Parabacteroides timonensis: one gene and its partner. Each later gene encodes a partner of the first gene's protein in a complex. Links are inferred from orthologs where the notes say so. Each region holds a gene or a part of one and is shown in the gene's direction. Other genes may lie near its edges. The genes, in order: secY and secA.

What was found.
Region 2: the proteins of secY (region 1) and secA are in contact, whole or in part, in a crystal structure (PDB 3DIN), measured with the Thermotoga maritima proteins. The link is inferred for Parabacteroides timonensis from one-to-one orthologs. Residues at the interface, in WP_004081795.1 of Thermotoga maritima: Glu108, Gly109, Glu110, Glu111, Ala236, Glu237, Arg238, Arg239, Ile240, Thr241, Ile242, Gln243, Tyr244, Ala245, Arg246, Arg247, Val248, Thr249, Gly250, Arg251, Arg252, Val253, Tyr254, Gly256, Ala257, Ser258, Thr259, Tyr260, Leu261, Pro262; in WP_004082002.1 of Thermotoga maritima: Glu261, Ala262, Arg263, Lys300, Ala301, Arg302, Thr303, Ile304, Ile305, Leu323, Tyr324, Asp325, Pro326, Val329, Ser330, Tyr333, Ile336, Lys340, Phe345, Val349, Glu363, Phe364, Tyr374, Ser375, Gly376, Gly377, Glu393, Ile395, Thr482, Ser483.

The regions. Positions count from the first base shown.
Region 1 is NZ_LT669941.1:2,833,050-2,845,096, reverse strand. Bases 9,174-12,047 are described here. They hold secY (preprotein translocase subunit SecY), read left to right. Parts: upstream 9,174-9,877; coding sequence 9,878-11,218; downstream 11,219-12,047. Other genes in these bases: infA (translation initiation factor IF-1), read left to right, coding at 12,019-12,047; map (type I methionyl aminopeptidase), read left to right, coding at 11,223-12,008; rplO (50S ribosomal protein L15), read left to right, coding at 9,428-9,874; rpmD (50S ribosomal protein L30), read left to right, coding at 9,222-9,398; rpsE (30S ribosomal protein S5), read left to right, coding at 9,174-9,205. Outside these bases: fusA (elongation factor G), read left to right, coding at 1-600; rpsJ (30S ribosomal protein S10), read left to right, coding at 622-927; rplC (50S ribosomal protein L3), read left to right, coding at 949-1,566; rplD (50S ribosomal protein L4), read left to right, coding at 1,566-2,195; rplW (50S ribosomal protein L23), read left to right, coding at 2,207-2,500; rplB (50S ribosomal protein L2), read left to right, coding at 2,509-3,333; rpsS (30S ribosomal protein S19), read left to right, coding at 3,354-3,623; rplV (50S ribosomal protein L22), read left to right, coding at 3,677-4,087; rpsC (30S ribosomal protein S3), read left to right, coding at 4,094-4,834; rplP (50S ribosomal protein L16), read left to right, coding at 4,854-5,288; rpmC (50S ribosomal protein L29), read left to right, coding at 5,294-5,491; rpsQ (30S ribosomal protein S17), read left to right, coding at 5,501-5,758; rplN (50S ribosomal protein L14), read left to right, coding at 5,760-6,125; rplX (50S ribosomal protein L24), read left to right, coding at 6,144-6,464; rplE (50S ribosomal protein L5), read left to right, coding at 6,464-7,021; rpsN (30S ribosomal protein S14), read left to right, coding at 7,028-7,297; and 5 more genes. UniProt on the Escherichia coli protein: The central subunit of the protein translocation channel SecYEG. Consists of two halves formed by TMs 1-5 and 6-10.
Region 2 is NZ_LT669940.1:1,357,140-1,366,975, reverse strand. What follows is about bases 5,943-9,836. They hold secA (preprotein translocase subunit SecA), read left to right. Parts: upstream 5,943-6,264; coding sequence 6,265-9,636; downstream 9,637-9,836. Other genes in these bases: BQ7394_RS05955 (glycerate kinase family protein), read left to right, coding at 9,721-9,836; BQ7394_RS05965 (alkaline phosphatase family protein), read left to right, coding at 5,943-6,153. Also shown: BQ7394_RS05990 (tetratricopeptide repeat protein), read right to left, coding at 1-501; BQ7394_RS05985 (BamG family beta-barrel-assembly machinery protein), read right to left, coding at 533-1,819; BQ7394_RS05980 (type III pantothenate kinase), read right to left, coding at 1,806-2,585; BQ7394_RS05975 (GlsB/YeaQ/YmgE family stress response membrane protein), read left to right, coding at 2,986-3,228; BQ7394_RS05970 (lipoprotein N-acyltransferase Lnb domain-containing protein), read left to right, coding at 3,366-4,547; more of BQ7394_RS05965, read left to right, coding at 4,564-5,942. UniProt on the Escherichia coli protein: Required for protein export, interacts with the SecYEG preprotein conducting channel.

The DNA.
Region 1 (12,047 bases):
CGTGGTAAGTTTGCTGATATCATCGTTCGCGTTGAACCGGCTGATGCTGAATTCGAAGGTACACTGCAGTTCATCGACGAAGTGAAGGGTGGTAACATTCCTAAAGAATTTATCCCTTCAGTACAGAAAGGTTTCGAGAAAGCTATGAAGAACGGTATCCTTGCTGGTTATCCGTTGGATAAACTGAAAGTAACATTGATCGATGGTTCATTCCACCCGGTTGACTCTGACCAGTTGTCTTTCGAAATCGCAGGTATCCAGGCATTCAAGAGCGCTTCTGAAAAGGCAGGTCCTGCTTTGATGGAACCGATCATGCAGATGGAAGTTGTAACTCCGGAAGAAAGTATGGGTGATGTAATTGGTGACTTGAACAAACGTCGCGGACAGGTTGAAGGTATGGAATCAAGCCGTACTGGTGCACGTGTTGTGAAAGCTAAAGTTCCTTTGGCTGAAACATTCGGCTATGTAACTGCTCTTCGTACTATCACTTCAGGTCGTGCAACATCTTCAATGCAGTTCTCTCACTATGCTCAGGTATCTTCTTCTATCGCTAAGCAGGTGCTGACAGAAGTACAGGGTCGTGCTGATTTGATCAAATAATTTAGAAACATATATAACAATATGAGCCAAAAGATCAGAATTAAATTAAAGTCTTACGATTATTCTCTGGTAGACAAGTCTGCCGAGAAAATCGTGAAGACGGTAAAGGCTACAGGTGCTGTTGTTAGTGGTCCTATACCTCTGCCTACACACAAGCGTATCTTTACTGTGAACCGCTCAACTTTCGTTAACAAGAAATCTCGCGAGCAGTTCGAACTATCGTCTTACAAAAGATTGATAGACATTTACAGCTCAACTGCAAAAACAGTTGACGCATTGATGAAGCTGGAATTACCCAGCGGTGTTGAAGTAGAAATTAAAGTGTGAGTTATTTAAAAATTAAGTGAAATGCCAGGATTATTAGGAAAAAAAATCGGAATGACATCCGTTTTCAGTGCCGAGGGAAAAAATCTTCCATGCACTGTTATCGAAGTGGGTCCTTGTGTTGTTACACAAATTAAGACTATCGAGAAAGATGGCTATGAAGCAGTGCAGATTGGTTTCGAAGACAAAAAAGAGAAACACACTACACAGCCGGAAATGGGCCATTTCAAGAAAGCCGGTGTAGCTCCCAAGAGATACTTGGCCGAGTTCAAGAATTTTGAAACTGCATACAATCTGGGTGATGTGATCACTGTGGATTATCTGGAAGATGCTGGTTTCGTTGATGTAGTGGGTACATCAAAAGGTAAAGGTTTCCAGGGTGTTGTAAAACGTCATGGTTTCGGTGGTGTAGGTCAGACTACTCACGGTCAGCATAACCGTTTGCGTGCTCCCGGTGGTATCGGTGCTTGTTCTTACCCTGCAAAGGTGTTTAAGGGCATGCGTATGGCTGGACAGATGGGTAATGAACGTGTAACTGTTCAGAACTTGGAAGTGATCAAGGTAATGCCGGAACACAATCTTTTATTGGTTAAAGGATCTGTTCCAGGAGCAAAAGGTTCAATCGTAATAATTGAAAAGTAATGGAACTGAGCGTATTTAATATTAAAGGTGAAGATACCGGAAGAAAGGTAACTTTGAACGATGCTATCTTCGGCATTGAACCCAATGATCATGCTATTTACTTGGATGTAAAGCAGTATTTGGCTAACCAACGTCAGGGTACTCATAAATCGAAAGAAAGAAGTGAGATCTCTGGTAGTACTCGTAAACTGATCCGCCAGAAAGGTGGAGGTGGTGCACGTCGTGGTGATATCAACTCTCCTGTATTGGTTGGTGGTGCTCGTGTATTCGGTCCGAAACCGAGAGATTATGAGTTCAAGCTGAACAAGAAGGTAAAAGGTCTGGCTCGTAAGTCTGCACTGACTTATAAAGCTACTAATAACGCAATTGTGGTTGTAGAAGATTTCGCTCTGGAAGCTCCTAAGACTAAAGAATTAATAACAATTGCTAAAAACCTGAAAGTGGCTGATAAAAAGTTACTTATGGTTTTACCGGAGAAAAATAATTTTGTATATTTGTCGGCTCGTAATTTAGAGAAAACAAATGTTATAACAGCTTCTGAATTAAACACATACAAAGTTCTTGATGCAGCAAATTTAGTGCTGACTGAAAGTTCTGTTGCTGTTATAGAAAAACTTTTTAACGCATAAGGAGTAAAGAAATGGGAATTATTATTAAACCTATAGTAACAGAGAAGCAAACAGCGATTACAGAAAAAATGGCTAATCGCTATGGTTTTCGTGTTTCTCCTGATGCCAACAAGTTGGAGATCAAAAAAGCTGTACAGGATATGTATAATGTAACTGTAGTTGATGTTAATACCATCAACTACTCTGGCAAGTTGAAAAGCCGTTATACAAAATCAGGTATTATCAATGGTAAACAAGCAGCTTTTAAGAAAGCAATCGTAACGTTGAAAGAAGGAGAAACAATAGATTTCTTTAGTAATATCTAAAAAAAGAAATGGGAATACGTAAATTAAAGCCCACAACACCGGGGCAGAGACACAAAGTTATTGGTGCATTTGATAAAATCACTGCAAGTACACCAGAGAAGTCTCTTGTGGTAGGTAAGAGCAGTACTGGTGGTCGTAACAACACAGGTAAGATGACAATGCGTTATCTTGGTGGCGGTCACAAACAAAAGTACAGAATTATCGATTTCAAGAGAAATAAAGATGGCATTCCTGCAACAGTAAAGTCTATCGAGTACGATCCAAACCGTACTTCTCGTATCGCTTTATTGTATTATGCTGACGGAGCAAAGAGCTATATCATCGCTCCGAACGGATTGGAAGTTGGCCAGACAGTGGTTTCAGGTAGCGATGCCGCTCCTGAGGTAGGTAATACTTTGCCTATGGCAAATATTCCCGTTGGTACAATTATTCACAATATTGAGCTTCGTCCTGGACAGGGTGCTAAAATGGTACGTTCTGCAGGTGCATTTGCTCAGTTGACTTCTAAAGAAGGCGCTTATGCTATTATTAAGATGCCTTCTGGCGAAACCAGAAAGATTCTTGCTGCATGTAAGGCTACAATTGGTAGTGTAGGTAACTCAGACCATGGTCTTGAAAAATCAGGTAAAGCCGGTCGCTCTAGATGGTTAGGTCGTCGTCCTCACAACCGTGGTGTTGTAATGAACCCGGTTGATCACCCAATGGGTGGTGGTGAAGGTCGTGCTTCCGGAGGTCATCCAAGATCTCGTACAGGCTTGTATGCTAAGGGCTTGAAGACAAGAGCTCCGAAGAAGCATTCTTCAAAGTATATTATTGAAAGAAGAAAGAAATAATCTGATTAATTAAGTAAACTATGAGTCGTTCACTAAAAAAAGGCCCGTATATTAACATCAAGCTGGAAAAGAAAGTCTTGGCTATGAATGAGTCAGGAAAGAAAGCCGTAGTTAAGACATGGGCAAGAGCTTCAATGATTTCGCCTGATTTTGTAGGCCATACTATTGCAGTTCACAATGGAAATAAATTTATTCCTGTTTTTGTAACCGAAAATATGGTAGGTCACAAGTTGGGAGAATTTTCACCAACTCGTACGTTCCGTGGTCACGCCGGTAACAAGAAGAAATAATTATCGGTAGTAACAGGAATTCAGGAATCTGAAAATAAAAAGAATCAATAAAAATGGGTGCTAGAAAAAGAATATCAGCTGAAGCAAGAAAAGAAGCCCAAAAGACCATGTACTTCGCAAAATTGCGTAATGTACCTACTTCTCCGCGTAAGATGCGTCTCGTTGTAGACATGATCCGCGGTATGGAAGTATTCCGTGCACTTGGTGTTTTGAAGTTTTCTAACAAGGAAGCTGCAGCAAGAGTAGAAAAATTGCTTCGTTCAGCAATTGCCAATTGGGAGCAGAAAAATGAACGTAAAGCAGAAACTGGTGAGTTGTTTGTTTCTTCAATCAGCGTAGATTGCGCTACTATATTGAAGAGAATGCGTCCGGCTCCCCAGGGTAGAGGATACAGAATTCGTAAACGTTCGAACCATGTAACCTTGTTTGTTGATACACTTAGTAAAAACGATAGTCAAAATTAATTGTAGATGGGACAAAAAGTTAATCCGGTTAGTAATCGTTTAGGAATCATCCGTGGTTGGGATTCCAATTGGTATGGCGGCAAGAATTACGGAGATACTTTGCTGGAAGATAGCAAAATTCGTAAGTATCTGAATGCTCGTCTTGCTAAAGCTAGTGTATCTCGTATCGTTATTGAACGTACGCTTAAGTTGATCACAATAACAGTTTGCACATCACGTCCGGGCATTATCATCGGTAAAGGTGGTCAGGAAGTTGATAAATTGAAAGAAGAGTTGAAAAAGATTACCGACAAAGAAGTTCAGATCAACATCTTTGAGGTAAAAAGACCCGAATTAGACGCAGTTATTGTCGCAAACAATATTGCTCGTCAGCTTGAAGGAAAAATTGCTTATCGTCGTGCTATCAAGATGGCTATCGCCTCTACCATGAGAATGGGTGCCGAAGGTATTAAAGTGCAAGTATCTGGTCGTTTGAATGGTGCTGAAATGGCCCGTTCTGAAATGTACAAAGAAGGAAGAACTCCGTTACACACACTGAGAGCAGATATCGATTACGCTTTGGCTGAAGCGTTGACGAAAGTTGGTTTGCTGGGTGTTAAGGTTTGGATCTGCCGTGGTGAAGTTTATGGTAAGAGAGATCTTGCTCCTTCATTCACTGCATCAAAAGATTCAGGTCGCAGAAATGACAATGCCGGCGGCAACAACAGAGGAGATAAGAACTTCAAGAGAAAGAAAGCTAATCGTTAAACGTTAGAATTAAGAAGAGATGTTACAACCAAAGAAAACCAAGTTCAGAAGACAGCAGAAAGGTCGCATGAAGGGCGAAGCTCAACGTGGCAACCAGCTGGCGTTCGGTTCGTTTGGTATAAAAGCGTTAGAGAATAAATGGATTACCGGTCGCCAGATTGAAGCTGCCCGTATCGCGGTAACTCGTTATATGCAACGTCAAGGTCAGGTTTGGGTTCGGATTTTCCCGGATAAACCTATTACAAAGAAACCGGCCGAAGTACGTATGGGTAAAGGTAAAGGTAATCCAGAAGGATTTGTTGCGCCTGTTACTCCAGGTCGTCTTATTTTCGAAATCGAAGGTGTTCCCTTTGATGTTGCAAAAGAAGCATTGCGCTTAGCGGCTCAGAAGCTTCCTGTAACAACGAAATTTGTTGTGAGACGTGATTATGATATGGCTAATCAAAATGCGTAATTGTTATGAAGATTGCAGAAATTAGAGAATTAAGCACAAAAGAATTGCTTGAAAGAGTTGATGCTGAGGTTGCTGCCTACGATCAGAAGGTTATTAACCACACTATCTCTCCGACAGACAATCCTGCACAGATTAAACAACAACGCAGGATGATTGCGCGCATGAAAACAGAATTGCGCCAGAGAGAACTTAACAACAAATAATTGAGCCTGATGGAAACTAGAAATTTAAGAAAAGAAAGAACGGGCGTGGTTACTAGCAACAAGATGGAAAAAAGCATCACAGTTGCTATTAAATGGAAGGAAAAACACCCCATTTATGGTAAGTTCGTTAATAAAACGAAGAAATATCATGCTCACGACGAAAAGAACGAGTGTAATATCGGTGATACCGTAAAAATTATGGAAACTCGTCCTTTGAGCAAAACAAAGAGATGGAGATTAGTTCAAATAATCGAAAGAGCTAAGTAACATGATACAACAAGAATCAAGACTAGTAGTAGCAGATAACAGTGGCGCAAAAGAAGCATTATGTATCCGTGTTTTGGGCGGAACAAGAAAACGCTATGCCACTGTTGGGGATGTAATTGTAGTTGCAATTAAGAGTGTAATCCCGTCAAGTGATGTGAAGAAGGGTGCTGTTTCTAAAGCTATCATTGTTCGCACTAAAAAAGAAATCCGTCGCCAGGATGGTTCATACATCCGTTTCGATGATAACGCTTGCGTATTGTTGAATGCCGGTGGTGATATTCGTGGAAGCCGTATCTTCGGTCCGGTTGCCAGAGAACTTCGTGCAACAAATATGAAAATTGTTTCACTTGCACCTGAAGTACTTTAATTCGTAAAATTTAAGGTAATGAGTAAATTACATATCAAAAAAGGCGATATAGTTTTTGTTAATACCGGCGAAGACAAAGGTAAAACAGGTCGTGTTTTACAGGTGCTCGTAGATGAGAACCGTGCTATTGTTGAAGGTGTTAATATGGTATCAAAGCATACCAAGCCTAATGCAAAGAATCCGCAAGGAGGAATTGAAAAGAAAGAAGCTCCTATCCATCTTTCTAACCTGAACGTGGTTGATCCTAAATCTGGAAAACCGACACGTATCGGCCGTAAGGAAAATGCAGAAGGTGCTTTAGTTCGTTATTCTAAAAAATCTGGGGAGGAAATTAAGTAATGAGCAATACTGCCAGTCTTAAAAAAGAATATCAGGACAGAATTGTTCCTGCTTTGACGAAAGAGTTCGGTTATAAATCAGTAATGCAAGTTCCCGTACTGAAGAAGATTGTTATCAATCAGGGTTTGGGTATGGCTGCTGCTGATAAGAAGATTATCGATATCGCCATCAGCGAATTGTCTACAATCACTGGTCAAAAGGCCGTTGCGACAGTTTCTAAAAAGGATATCTCTAACTTCAAGTTGCGTAAGAAAATGCCTATCGGTGTAATGGTAACATTGCGTCGTGAACAAATGTATGAATTCCTGGAAAGATTAGTTCGTATCGCTCTTCCTCGTATTCGTGACTTCAAAGGTATTGAAAGTAAGTTGGATGGTAGAGGTAATTATACCATGGGTATTCAGGAACAAATCATTTTCCCTGAAATAAATATCGATAATATTACCAAAATATTGGGAATGAATATTACCTTTGTGACCTCTGCGAAAACAGATGAGGAAGGGTATGCTCTATTGAGAGAATTTGGGTTGCCTTTTAAAAATGCAAAAAAAGACTAAGTAGTTATGGCTAAGGAATCAATGAAGGCCCGCGAGGTTAAAAGAGCAAAGCTTGTTGAAAAATACGCTGCTAAAAGAGCACAGCTTAAAGCAGAAGGCAACTATGACGCTTTGCAGTCTTTACCTAAAAATGCTTCTCCTGTACGTTTGCACAACCGTTGCAAAATTACAGGTCGTCCGAAAGGGTATGTACGCCAGTTCGGCATTTCACGTATTCAGTTCCGTGAAATGGCATCCAATGGTTTAATACCGGGTGTAAAGAAAGCAAGTTGGTAAGTTTTTTTATTTAAATATTGTCCGGGTGGCCGGATCAATTTAATTCATTTATATATGACAGATCCTATTGCAGATTATTTGACAAGATTGCGTAATGCAATTAAAGCGAAGCACAGAGTTGTTGAAGTGCCGGCGTCAAATTTAAAGAAAGAGATCACTAAGATCCTTTTCGAAAAGGGCTACATTCTTAACTTCAAGTTTGTAGAAGAAGGTCCTCAGGGTACAATTAAGATTGCCCTGAAGTATGACTTGGTAAACAAAGTGAATGCGATCAAGAAACTTCAGAGAGTTTCTACTCCAGGTTTGCGTAAGTACACTGGTTACAAAGAAATGCCGAGAGTATTGAATGGTTTAGGTATTGCCGTTCTTTCTACTTCTAAGGGTGTGATGACAGACAAAGAAGCCCGCGATTTGAAGATCGGTGGCGAAGTATTATGTTATGTTTATTAATTAGGAGGAAAGAAGAATGTCAAGAATAGGAAAATTACCAATTCATGTGCCAGCCGGTGTAACGGTTACGATTAAGGATAGCGTAGTGACTGTAAAAGGTCCTAAAGGCGAGATGACTCAGGCCGTAAATCCTGATATAAATGTAACTTTGGAAGACGGAGTTATTCATTTAACAAGACCGACAGAAGAAAAGAACCATCGTGCATTACATGGTTTGTATCGTTCTTTGATCAACAATATGGTGATCGGTGTATCTGAAGGATACAAAAAAGAACTGGAATTAGTCGGTGTTGGTTATCGTGTGTCTAACACAGGCCAGCTGTTGGATCTTTCTTTAGGTTATACTCACAACATTTATTTGCAGTTGCCTAAAGAAGTGAAAGTTGAAACGAAGACTGAGAGAAATAAGAATCCTCTTATTATCCTTGAATCAGCTGATAAGCAATTAATAGGTCAGATTTGTGCAAAGATTCGTTCATTCAGAATGCCGGAACCGTATAAAGGTAAAGGTATTAAGTTTGTGGGTGAAGAAATTCGCAGAAAGTCTGGTAAATCAGCAGGTAAGTAATCTACGTAAACTGAAATTATCATGACAACGAAGGAAGAAAGAAGATTAAAAATAAAACGAGGTATACGTGGCAAAGTTTCAGGAACTCCTGAATGCCCGCGCCTTACTGTGTTTAGAAGCAACAAGCAGATCTATGCACAGGTTATAGATGATACTACAGGTAAAACTTTGGCTGCTGCTTCATCTTTGAAATTAGATGTTAAGGCTCCCAAGAAAGAAATCGCTGCCAAAGTTGGTGAACTGATCGCTAAAGGTGCTCAGGAAGCTGGTGTTCAGGCTGTTGTTTTCGACCGTAACGGTTACCTGTATCACGGAAGAATTAAAGAATTAGCTGATGCTGCACGTAACGGCGGCCTTAAATTTTAATGAAGATGGCAGGAGTTAATAATAGAGTTAAATCGACCAACGACTTAGAGTTGAAGGACAGATTAGTTGCAATCAACCGCGTAACTAAAGTAACAAAGGGTGGACGTACTTTTAGTTTTGCTGCTATTGTAGTAGTAGGAAACGAAGATGGTATCATCGGTTGGGGCTTAGGTAAAGCAGGTGAAGTAACGACAGCTATCGCTAAAGGTGTAGAAGCTGCTAAAAAGAATTTAATCAAGGTTCCTGTTCACAAAGGTACTATCCCTCACGAACAGCTTGCTAAATTTGGTGGTGCACAAGTTTTGATTAAGCCTGCATCTCACGGTACCGGTGTTAAAGCTGGTGGTGCTATGCGTGCTGTATTGGAAAGTGTTGGTATTACTGACGTTTTGGCAAAGTCAAAAGGTTCTTCAAACCCTCACAACTTAGTAAAAGCTACTATTGCTGCTTTGGGTGAATTGAGAAGTCCGTTTGTAGTTGCTCAGAACAGAGGTATTTCTGTTGAAAAAGTGTTTAGAGGTTAATTAGGGAGGAAAAATTATGGCGACTATTAAAATTAAACAAGTTAAGAGTAGAATTAAGTGCCCGAAAGACCAGAAAAGAACACTCGATGCACTGGGCCTGACAAAGTTGAACCGTGTGGTAGAACATGAAGCTACTCCGGCTATCTTGGGTATGGTTGAGAAAGTGAAACATTTGGTTTCGGTAGAAAAGTAATAATTGGTTGAAAAAATAAATTATACGATATGAACTTATCAAATTTAAAACCTGCTGAAGGATCTACTAAGACCAGAAAAAGAATCGGCCGTGGTCCGGGTTCAGGATTAGGAGGAACTTCAACAAGAGGTCATAAAGGAGCAAAGTCTAGATCAGGTTATTCAAGAAAGATCGGATTTGAAGGTGGTCAGATGCCAATTCAGAGACGTTTGCCTAAATTTGGTTTCAAGAATATTAACCGCGTAGAATATAAAGCTATCAATCTCGCAACATTACAGTTAATGGCTGAAGCTCAGAACTTAACTAAGATTGGTGTAAATGAATTGATCGAAGCTGGTTTTATTTCTGCATCTCAACTGGTTAAAATTCTTGGTAATGGTAGTCTGACTGCTAAATTAGAAGTTGAAGCTCACGCTTTCTCTAAGAGTGCAGAAGCAGCTATCCAAGCCGCAGGTGGAACTGTTGTTAAACTCTAAGTCATGAGAGCAGTTGAAACAATAAAAAATATCTGGAAGATTGAGGATCTGAGAAATCGGATCCTCACCACTCTTTTATTGGTGGCTATATATCGCTTCGGAACGTATGTAGTACTTCCTGGTATTGATCCTCAAGCGTTAACCGCTTTACAGGCGCAGACAAGAGGCGGATTGCTTGCACTGTTGGATATGTTTTCAGGTGGTGCATTCTCTAATGCTTCTATTTTTGCATTGGGTATTATGCCTTATATTTCCGCTTCAATTGTTATGCAGTTGTTAGCCATCGCAGTTCCTTCTTTCCAGAAACTACAGAGAGAAGGTGAGAGTGGTCGTAGAAAGATCAACCAATGGACTCGCTACCTGACAGTAGCTATCCTGTTATTCCAGGGACCGACATACCTTGTGAACTTAAGTGTTCAGTTAAAGGCCGCCGGTGCAGCTTTACCTCCGGGTATCTGGTTTACAATTTCTTCTACTATTATTCTGGCTGCAGGAAGTATGTTTATCTTATGGCTAGGTGAAAGAATTACAGATAAAGGTGTTGGAAATGGTATTTCATTTATCATTTTGATTGGTATCATAGCCCGTCTGCCGCATTCATTGTTCCAGGAATTTATTTCAAGAACAAGTGAAAAAACTGGTGGTCTGGTTATGTTCTTGTTTGAAATGCTGTTTCTTTTACTTGTTATTGCCGGTGCTATTTTATTGGTTCAGGGAACTCGTAAAGTACCCGTACAGTATGCAAAAAGAATTATAGGTAACAAACAGTATGGTGGTGCAAGACAGTATATCCCTTTAAAGGTAAATGCTGCTAACGTAATGCCTATCATCTTTGCCCAGGCAATTATGTTTATACCTATTTCTATTGTTGGATTCTCAAGCACTGGTGATCAGAGTGGTTTTTGGGCTGCATTTATGGATAATACCGGTTTCTGGTATAATTTCACTTTTGCGGTATTGATTATCCTCTTTACTTATTTCTATACAGCTATCACGATCAATCCGACGCAGATGGCTGATGATTTGAAGAGAAACAATGGATTTATTCCGGGTGTTAAGCCGGGAAAAAGTACCAAGGACTATCTGGATACAATCATGGACCGTATTACTCTACCGGGTGCATTCTTCTTGGCATTAGTAGCTATTATGCCCGCTTTTGCAAGAATCGCTGGTGTGAGTATGGAGTTCTCTCAGTTCTTTGGAGGTACATCTTTGTTGATTTTGGTTGGTGTAGTGTTAGATACATTACAGCAGGTCGAAAGTCATTTGTTGATGCGTCATTATGACGGTTTGTTGAAGTCAGGAAGAATTAAAGGACGTTCAGGCTCTGTAGCCGCTTATTAATAGAATGATCTATTTAAAGACAGATGAAGAAATCGAGTTGATGCGTTCGGCTAACCAGTTGGTTGGTCAGACACTGGGAGAGTTAGCTAAACATATCGCTCCCGGAGTAACAACTCTTCAACTCGATAAGATTGCTGAAGAATTCATTAGGGATAATGGAGCTGTTCCTGCCTTTTTAGGGTATGGTGGTTTTCCTAATTCAATATGTGCTTCTGTAAATGAACAGGTAGTACATGGTATTCCTTCCTCGAAAACTATTTTAAAGGAAGGTGACGTCATATCGGTTGACTGTGGTACTATATTGAATGGTTTTGTTGGAGATTCAGCCTATACGTTTTGTGTAGGGGAGGTGTCTCCGGAAGTAAGGAAATTGTTGAAGACAACAAAGGAATCTCTTTACTTGGGTATTCAACAAGCTGTAGAAGGAAAGCGCATTGGGGATGTCAGTAATGCAGTACAAAAATATTGTGAATCGAACGGTTACTCTGTTGTCAGAGAATTGGTAGGACATGGTATTGGACGTAAAATGCATGAAGAACCTGAAGTACCGAATTATGGCAGATATGGTTGCGGACCTTTATTACGTAGTGGAATGTGCATTTGCATTGAACCTATGATCAATATGGGAAGCAAGAATGTAGTTTTTGAAAAGGATGGTTGGACAGTCCGGACTAAAGATAGAAAATGTTCTGCTCATTTCGAACATTGCATTGCTATCAGACCTGATGGACCACAAATCCTCTCTTCATTTAAGTTTTTAGAAGAAGTCCTAGGAAGTAACGCAATTTAATTTGATCTATATGGCTAAACAAGCAGCTATTGAACAAGA
Region 2 (9,836 bases), on another replicon or contig:
ACCTAATGCTTCAGTTTTGTCACCAAATTCATTGATAATTTCACCTAACCAATTGTAGAGTTTCTTATAATCGGCTTTGTCACCCATCTGCTGGATATAATCCTGTGCTTTACGAGAAATGATCCAATCTTTTCCGTAACGTCTGTCGTCACCGAAATATTTCACACGTTTGTCGTATACGGCCATCAGGTCGTCAACCAAAGCAGCTTTCTTAGCTGGATCCTTTTCATTAGCGATCTTCCACGCCATAATCTTCACACCATGCAAATAAATATCCTTTGTTGCAGCAGGACATTCATCGTACACAATTTTCCAAAAATCATAAGCGTCCTTAAAATTTCCTGCTTTCGCATAAGGAACGAACAAGCTGATATTGGTAATACAACGGATACTGTCTTCACCAGAACCGAACTGTGTACCATTATCTACTCCTTTCTGTGCATGAGCGCCAAATGCTCCTAAGGAACATGCAGCGGCAATCAATAATACCTTTATTTTCATATCTGTTTTTAATTTAAGTTAGCAATTTAAATTATTCAACTTTTTTCTTCCAGAACCACATTTCGTTAAATGTGTAGTTAACAGTAAAACGGAAATACTGTTCGTCAATCATGTTCACACCTCCAGGCTTAATCTTTGTGTATTCAAAAGACACATTTATCAGAGAACGGTTATCAATCAACGGCAATCCCATACCAACGCTTACTCCATACTCATTATACCCGTTACCTTTATAGGCAGGATCTTCATTTTCATTATTTATCATCAGATAAGAATTGCTGTAATGGGCACCTGCACGATATCTTACCCGGCTGAAAAAATTACGATTCTGAGCATTCGGTATAAACTCACCACCGGCAGCTACACGTACACGATTCTTAAAGTTATTATCCGAACTGTAGAAATGAGCCTTACCCCATGTTTCGTACAATACATCCGCAGCCAATGTCAATTTATCCTTTTTTACGTAAGAGGCACCAAAACCGAATGAATTCGGAATATCATAAGCCTGGTTTTTCAGCGTATCGGAACTGATAACCTCCGAAGCTCCATTATCGGTATACTTTACAGACGTATTGGTATACGTTGAATGCAACCGTTTTTTCGGTGAAAATGTCAAACCCAGAGTTACCTCTTCAGTTTTACTGATCGGGTGTGTATACTGCACTCCGAAATCCATTTTCAAATCCCGCACTTCCAGATTCTGACTCCGATTCGCATTGTATGTATTACCTGTACCTACAATAGAATACTGTTCGTGCTTAATATTGCCAAAAAAGTATCCGAAATTTGCTCCTACTGAAAGACGCTTCTTCCATATATCTATAGACAATCCTACATACAAATCGTTTAATCCGCCGGAACCATTATATGTTTCCACATAATTCAGATTGGCCTCATTCGTTCTTTGTGCACCGAAACTATACCCTACATACGAATAAGGTAAAAGCCCGACACTCATGGCTAAACGTTTATGTATTGGAAACTGCAAAGCGATATACTCTACATTTCCATTCACATTATTTTGCTTATTGATTCCGTCATCGAACCATGAAAGTTGTCCAGAAGCTCCAAAATCAAACAGAAATGTCAACGAATCCATACAGCTATAAGACGCCGGGTTCATTGGGTTTATCTGTTTCGGCGATCTCAGTCCGACACCAACGCCCCCCATTGCCCGTCCGGCTCCGAATGAACGATCAGCTAATTCACCATACCCAAACCGGGTATAGGGCGAGTTAGTGTTATTTTGTGCCGCTAGCGACAACTGCGTAAATATAAGAATGCTTGCTATTAGTAGCTTATTAATCTTCAACATTATACTCTAAGATTCTGTTTAATCCTGTCAACACTAAATTAATGTCTGCAAAGATGGAGTTTTTTAGCCGTCTTTCAAAATAAAACGAATGACCGCCTGTTAAAAAAACCAAAAGGTTAGGATATTTTATCCGTAACATCTCGATGTATCCATCCATCTCGTAAACAATACCATTTACTACTCCTGCCTGAATAGCACTCTCAGTACTGGTGCCCATAAGGGGGATCTCCTCCTGTTCCGTCACCAAAGGTAGTTTTTTTGTATAAAAGTTCAAAGCTCTGAAACGGGTAGTCATTCCCGGAGAGATATTCCCCCCAAGAAAAGTGCCTGAAGCTTCAATCAATTCATAAGTAATTGCTGTGCCAGCGTCGATGACCAGCAGGTCTTTTCCCGGTTCCAGGTAATTAGCCCCGACAGCCGCAGCCAACCGGTCTTTCCCCAATGTTTCGGGCGTTTCATATTGAACCGTAATAGGCAACCTTACTGTTTCATCCAGAAAGATAAAGCGCTGAAGTTTTCCCCGGAGGTAATCGTTCAGCTCTTCATTTTTGCCTATAACAGTCGACAATATTCCATGTTTAAAATCGTATTTCCCAAAGAGAGACTCCAATTCATCAACATCGAATTTCTTGTACACAAAGGAGGCTTCCATATGCCATCCGTTGTATACCGCAACTTTTGAAGAGGTGTTTCCTTGTTCTATAATTAAATTCACGTGACTGAAATTTTCCGCAAAGAAAAACAAAATTGACGAAATAACATGCATAACCGGAGGATAACCTGCTAAATTTCTTTGAGAGTCCGCCTTTTTCAATAAAGATAAACTAAAAAAAAGAGTACAATCCCGAAAATACTCTACCCGATCAAAACCCGAACTTCCCACATCCTATCCCGACCAGCCGGTGAAGAAATATATCCTACCTCGTGGAGAAATATTCGTTCGACAAAGGTCGGACAGCTGTCTGACACTTGTGGGACAGCTGTTCGAGCCGAGTCAGACAGTTGTTCGACACAGGTCGAACAAAGAAAACATCCGCACCCGGGCAGATTTTCATTCCAAACAGTCCGCTTCGTGCTTACGATGGCTCTTTTAATATCTACAGGAGATGGGAAAACAAAGCCTGCCGCTCGCTTGTTCTATTTACAAAACTAATAAAATAAAAAGTATGGGAATTATAGGTTCGATTATTATCGGTATCCTGGCTGGTTTCCTGGCCGGGAAGATATTAAAAGGGAGTGGATTCGGGTTGATAGTAAACCTGATAGTAGGTATTATAGGCGGTGTATTAGGCGGATGGATATTCGGCCTGCTCGGACTCAGTGTAAACGGAGTGATCGGCAGTCTGGTCATGTCTACAATCGGTGCAATCGTTTTATTATGGATCGTTTCGCTATTCAAAAGATCTTAGATAGGCAGAAAAAAGATAATTGGCGGAGATTTCGTACAGCATATAATATAACCTGTAATGAAATAACCGTCAATTGACCGTTACCAATTGTCAATTAAAAAAATAGCTCTACCTTTGTACGGTAAAACAAATATCGTATGAAAAAAAGTTTGCTTCTGCTTTTCCTGTTCCTTTTGCTGATCCCGGCAAAAGCACAAAACAGATTAAGTGATGAAGCGCAGATCAGCATATTGACGGCAGCTCCATCCAATGATGAAGTATATACTTTATATGGACATACAGCCATACGGGTTATAGATACTTTGCATAAGCTAGATGTTGTATTCAACTATGGTATTTTCGACTTCTCAAAACCCAACTTCGTCTATCGTTTCACGAAAGGGGAAACAGATTACAAGCTGGCTGCATACAATTTCTCACATTATATAATAGAATATCAGATGCGGGGAAGCGAAGTAACCGAGCAGGTTCTGAACCTCACCCCGGAAGAGATCGATAAAATATGGAATGCGCTGATCACCAACGCACAGCCTGAGAATGCCGTTTACCGGTACAATTTCTTTTTCGATAACTGCGCCACTCGGCCGGTTGCAATCGTAGAAGAACAGGTTAATGGGGAAGTCAAATATAACGATCCTCCCAAGCCGCAGACATTCCGCGACCTTATTAATTATTGTACGCGTAGCAATCCATGGCTTACTTTCGGATGCGACCTGGCACTCGGAAGCCCGACAGACCGGGTAGCCACTCCACACGAAATGATGTTCTTGCCTGTATATCTGAAAGACGAATTCGAAAAGGCAACGATCGTCAACCCCGACGGGAGCGAAAGGAAGCTCGTAAAATCAACTACACGCATTACAGAAGAGGTGACAGACGGTGATCAGGGGAATAAAGAGTGGTTCACTCCTATGTTTTGCAGCATACTTATTTTCCTGCTGGTACTGTTTACAACCTATATCGAATGGAAGAAAAAAACATATTTCCGCTTGGTGGATTGTACCCTCTTTCTCCTTGCAGGTGTGGCAGGTACGGTGTTGTTTTTCCTCTGCTTTATATCGACTCATCCCTGCATCTGGCCTAACTGGTCGATCGTATGGTTGCAACCATTCGACCTGGTTGCTGTTATTTTGTTTGCAGTAAAAAAGTTCAGAAAGGCTGCATATTATTATCATTTTATTAACTTTGCGGCGCTTACGCTATTGTTGGCGGGTTGGTATTTCATCCCACAGCATTTAAATATAGCCTTTATTCCGCTTGTCGCCACCCTTTGGCTACGTTCCGGATTCGGTATATACAGAGGGCGGATGCACAATTGAAGATATGGACAATCGAATGAGAAAAATAATAACGTCGCTTATCGCGATCCTGGTAGTCACTAACCTGGAGGCACAACAACGTACCCCCAAGCTGGTGGTTTGCATTACCGTCGATCAACTGAGGGGCGATTATGTAGAATATTTTTACAACACATTCGGCGAACGTGGTTTCAAACGGTTGATGAACGAAGGTCTGGTATACAACAATATCAAATTCGAATTCTCCAATATCGACCAGGCGAGCGCTTTTGCCACCCTATTCACCGGAAGTAACCCTTGCTTTAGCGGTATCAGCGGAGGCAAATACTACGATTTCGATAAGGACAAAGAAGTTTCCATCCTTTACGATGCCGATTATCTGGGAAACTATACCCGCGAGAATTACTCTCCTAAAAAGATGTTCAGCTCCACGATCGGGGACGAACTGAAAATAGCCTCCAAAGGCAGAAGCGATGTCTACTCCATTGCCCCGGACGCAGAAAGTGCAATCCTTTCGGCCGGCCATGCAGCAAACGGTGCTTTCTGGATGGACGATCTGAACGGGAAATGGGCAACGACTACTTATTATAAAGGTATTCCCTGGTATGTAGACCGTTACAACAACGGAACAGAATCGTTATCGGCACGTCTGGATAAGATGATCTGGACTCCGGCCCTCCCTATGGAAAAGTATAATGCTTTCCCTTACGTGCTCGACGAAATTCCTTTTAAATATACCTTTAATGAAAAGACGCAAGACTGTTTCCCGAAGCTGAAAACAACGCCTTTCATTAATAAAGAGATAAACAGGTTAGCCTTGCAGTTCCTTGAATATGGTGCGTTCGGTACGCGAAGTTGTCCGGACATGCTGTCAGTCACCTACTATGCCGGTAACTATAAAGGAACGATGAGTAAGGACTATACCCGTGAAATACAGGACACTTACTATCAACTGGATAAAGACCTGGAACAGTTGCTCGACGCCATCGATAAAAAGATAGGCCTGGCCAATACACTGGTCGTATTTACAGGTTCCGGTTATTATACAAGTGAAGAGGAATATGCCGACGGTTTGCTTATCAATGGCGGTGAGTTCCATCCGAAACGTTGCGTAGCCTTGTTGAACATGTATCTGATGGCCATGTACGGACAGCAAAGTAGTTGGGTGAAAGGGTTCTACAACAACCAAATATATCTGAACCGCAAAGCCATTGAAGATGCTAAACTCGACTTGTCGACCATACAGGATAAGGCGGCCGAATTCTTGATGGAGTTCAGTGGTGTACAGCATGTTACCACCGACAATGCCCTGCGTACCGGCGAATGGAACGAAGGGACTGCCAAGTTCCGTCAGGGAACCCACCACCTGAAACGCGGCGACCTGATCATCGAATTGCAGCCTGGCTGGATCATCAACAACGACAATCCGAAAGAAAAAGTTAAAATAATTCGTAATAACGCAGTAATTACCCCATTGGTATTTATGGGTAACGGTCTCAAACCGGAACATATATACCGTGAAGTGAAAGCCACAGAGGTAGCCCCTACGGTAACCCATGTGCTGAGGATACGGCCACCGAATGCATCCCAGAGTCTGCCTCTTTGGGAGTTGACAACCAAGAAATGACAGATTTTAGTTTGGCATGGAATTTGATAGAACTATATCATTCCGGTGATCAACGAAACCCGATCGTCAACAAATAAACACTTTACGAAATAAAATAAATTAATATACATCATGGGATTTAATGAATTTATGACGAAGCTGTTCGGCAACAAGTCGCAGCGAGACCTTAAAGAAATTACTCCATACGTGGATAAGATCAAGGCCGTATATCCGTCAATCAAAGCTCTCTCGAACGACGAACTGAGAGCAAAAACAGATGAAATCAAACAACGTATTCAGGATTATGTAGCTGCCGAACGTGCTCAGGTTGAAGAGCTTCGCAAAGGCATCGACGATAAAGAACTGGAAGAACGTGAAGCTATCTGGGCCGAAGTAGATAAAATTGAAAAGGCTATTACCGATAAGATGGAAGATGTTCTGGAAGAATCGCTGCCGGAAGTATTCTCTATCATGAAAGAAACAGCCCGTCGCTTTACTGAAAATGAAGAAGTTGTCGTTACGGCGACAGACTTCGACCGCGACCTGGCAACCAAATATGATTTCGTACGCATCGAAGACGATAAAGCAATCTTCCTGAATCACTGGAAAGCCGGTGGTAACGAAATTACCTGGGACATGGTTCACTACGACGTTCAGTTGTTCGGTGGTGTCGTTCTTCACAAAGGTAAGATCGCAGAAATGGCAACCGGTGAAGGTAAAACATTGGTGGCAACCCTCCCGGTATTCCTGAACGCTTTGACCCGTAACGGTGTACACGTAGTAACCGTGAACGACTACCTGTCAAAACGTGACTCGGAATGGATGGGACCGCTTTATATGTTCCACGGACTTTCCGTAGACTGTATCGACAAACACCAGCCCAACTCCGACGCCCGTCGCGCCGCTTACAACGCAGATATCACCTTCGGTACAAACAACGAATTCGGTTTCGACTACCTGCGTGACAATATGGCGATCAGCCCGAACGACCTGGTACAACGCAAACACAACTACGCCATCGTCGATGAGGTCGACTCCGTATTGATCGATGATGCCCGTACTCCGTTGATCATTTCCGGTCCGATCCCCCGTGGCGAAGAACAGTTGTTCGAACAGTTCCGTCCGAATGTGGAAGTGGTTGTTAACGCACAGAAGGACCTGTGTTCAAAATTGCTGATCGAAGCCAAGAAAAAGATGGCCAGCAGCGATCCGAAAGAAGTAGAAGAAGGATCTATCCAATTATATCGTTCATTCAAGGGATATCCGCGTAACAAAGCGTTAATCAAATTCCTGAGCGAACAGGGTGTAAAAGCCCAGATGTTAAAGACTGAAGAATACTTCATGTCTGAAAACATGCGTCACATGCATGAAGCAACTGACGAACTGTATTTCGTGATCGACGAAAAGAACAACAGCGTTGAGCTGTCGGATAAAGGTATCGACCTGTTGACCGGCCGTTCTGACGACCCTACTTTCTTCGTATTGCCGGATATCACTTCCGAACTGTCACAGCTGGAAAACTTCCAGGGCACAGAAGAAGAAAAGCAGGCTAAGAAAGATGAAATCCTTGCTAACTACTCTGTAAAAAGCGAACGCGTACATACTATCAACCAGCTGTTGAAAGCCTACACATTGTTTGAAAAAGACGATGAATACGTAGTGATGGACAACAAGGTTATGATCGTCGACGAACAGACCGGACGTATCATGGACGGCCGTCGTTATTCAGACGGTTTGCACCAGGCTATCGAAGCCAAGGAAGGTGTAAAGGTGGAAGCTGCCACACAGACATTCGCAACTATCACTCTCCAGAACTATTTCCGTATGTATCACAAGCTGTCGGGTATGACCGGTACAGCCGAAACGGAAGCAGGCGAGTTCTGGGACATCTATAAACTGGATGTAGTGGTGATCCCGACAAACCGGCCGATCGCCCGTAACGATATGAACGACCGTATCTACAAGACCAAGCGTGAAAAATACGCTGCCGTGATCGAAGAGATCAGTGCATTGGTAGAAGCGGGACGTCCGGTACTGGTCGGTACGACCTCCGTTGAAATATCGGAATTACTGAGCCGTATGCTTACCCTGCGTAAGATCAAACATAATGTATTGAATGCGAAGTTGCACCAGAAAGAAGCCGAGATCGTTGCATTGGCAGGTCAGAGCGGAACCGTTACTATCGCAACCAACATGGCCGGTCGTGGTACCGACATCAAGCTGTCGGCAGAAGTTAAAGCCGCAGGCGGTTTGGCTATCATCGGTACGGAACGTCACGAGAGCCGTCGTGTAGACCGCCAGTTGCGTGGTCGTGCAGGACGTCAGGGTGACCCGGGTTCTTCTGTATTCTATGTATCACTGGAAGATAACCTGATGCGTCTGTTCGCTTCCGACAAGATTGCCGGGCTGATGGACAAACTGGGCTTCAAGGAAGGTGAAGTATTGGAACACAATATGCTGAGCAAATCAGTAGAGCGTGCACAGAAGAAGGTAGAAGAAAACAACTTCGGTATCCGTAAACGTTTGCTGGAATACGATGACGTAATGAACTCACAACGTAACGTGATCTACACCCGCCGCCGTCACGCCCTGATGGGAGAACGTATCGGTCTGGACGTATTGAACACGATCTACGATACTTCCAATGCAATCGCCGAACAACATTCGGACGGTCTGGATTATGAAGGATTCAAACTGGAATTGTTCAAGACATTCGCTATCGAAAGTCCGTTCACCGAAGAGGAATTCAAGAGCATGAAAGCTAACCAGTTGGCTGACAAACTGTTCGAGACGGCTTTACAGACATTCAAACGCCGCATGGAACGTATGACCCAGGTAGCCAATCCGGTTATCAAACAGGTCTACGAACACCAGGGTGGAATGTACGAAAACATCCTGATCCCGGTAACAGACGGAAAACGCATGTACAACGTTTCATGCAACCTGAAAGAAGCATACGAAACGGAAAGTAAAGCGATCACGAAATCATTCCAGAAATCGATCGTTCTGCATACCATCGATGAAGCATGGAAAGAACACCTGCGCGAAATGGACGAACTGCGTCATTCCGTTCAGAATGCAAGCTACGAAAACAAAGATCCATTGTTGATCTACAAGCTGGAATCATACAACCTGTTCAAGATGATGGTCGACACGATGAACCGTAAGACCGCCTCTATCCTGATGCGTGGTCAGATCCCTGTTCGCGAAGAACCGACTGAAGAACAGAAACAGGCTATGGCTCAACAACAGGCTGCCGCAGCTGCTGCCGCCGCCGAACGTCAGCGTATCGAAGTACGACAGGCCGGTCCGGAAGAACGTCAGGACATGAGCCGTTATCGTACTGAAAAGACAGATATCAGCGGAAACAATGATCCGGAAGAACGCGCCCCGCAACAACCCAAACAAGAACCGGTTCGTGCCGAAAAACGAGTAGGCCGTAACGATCTTTGTCCCTGCGGAAGCGGTAAGAAGTACAAAAACTGTCATGGACAAGGTTTATAACACCTGACAGGATAACAGATAAGGAAAGGGCAGCCATAAAAAAGCTGCCCTTTTTTGTATCTTTACCCCTCAAACGAACAGAAAATGAAAATAGTTATCGCCGTCGATTCTTTTAAAGGATGCCTCTCCTCCTCCTCTATCGCAGAGGCGGTAGAAGAAGGGATATTAAATGTACTGCCCGGATGTGAAGTAATCAAAGT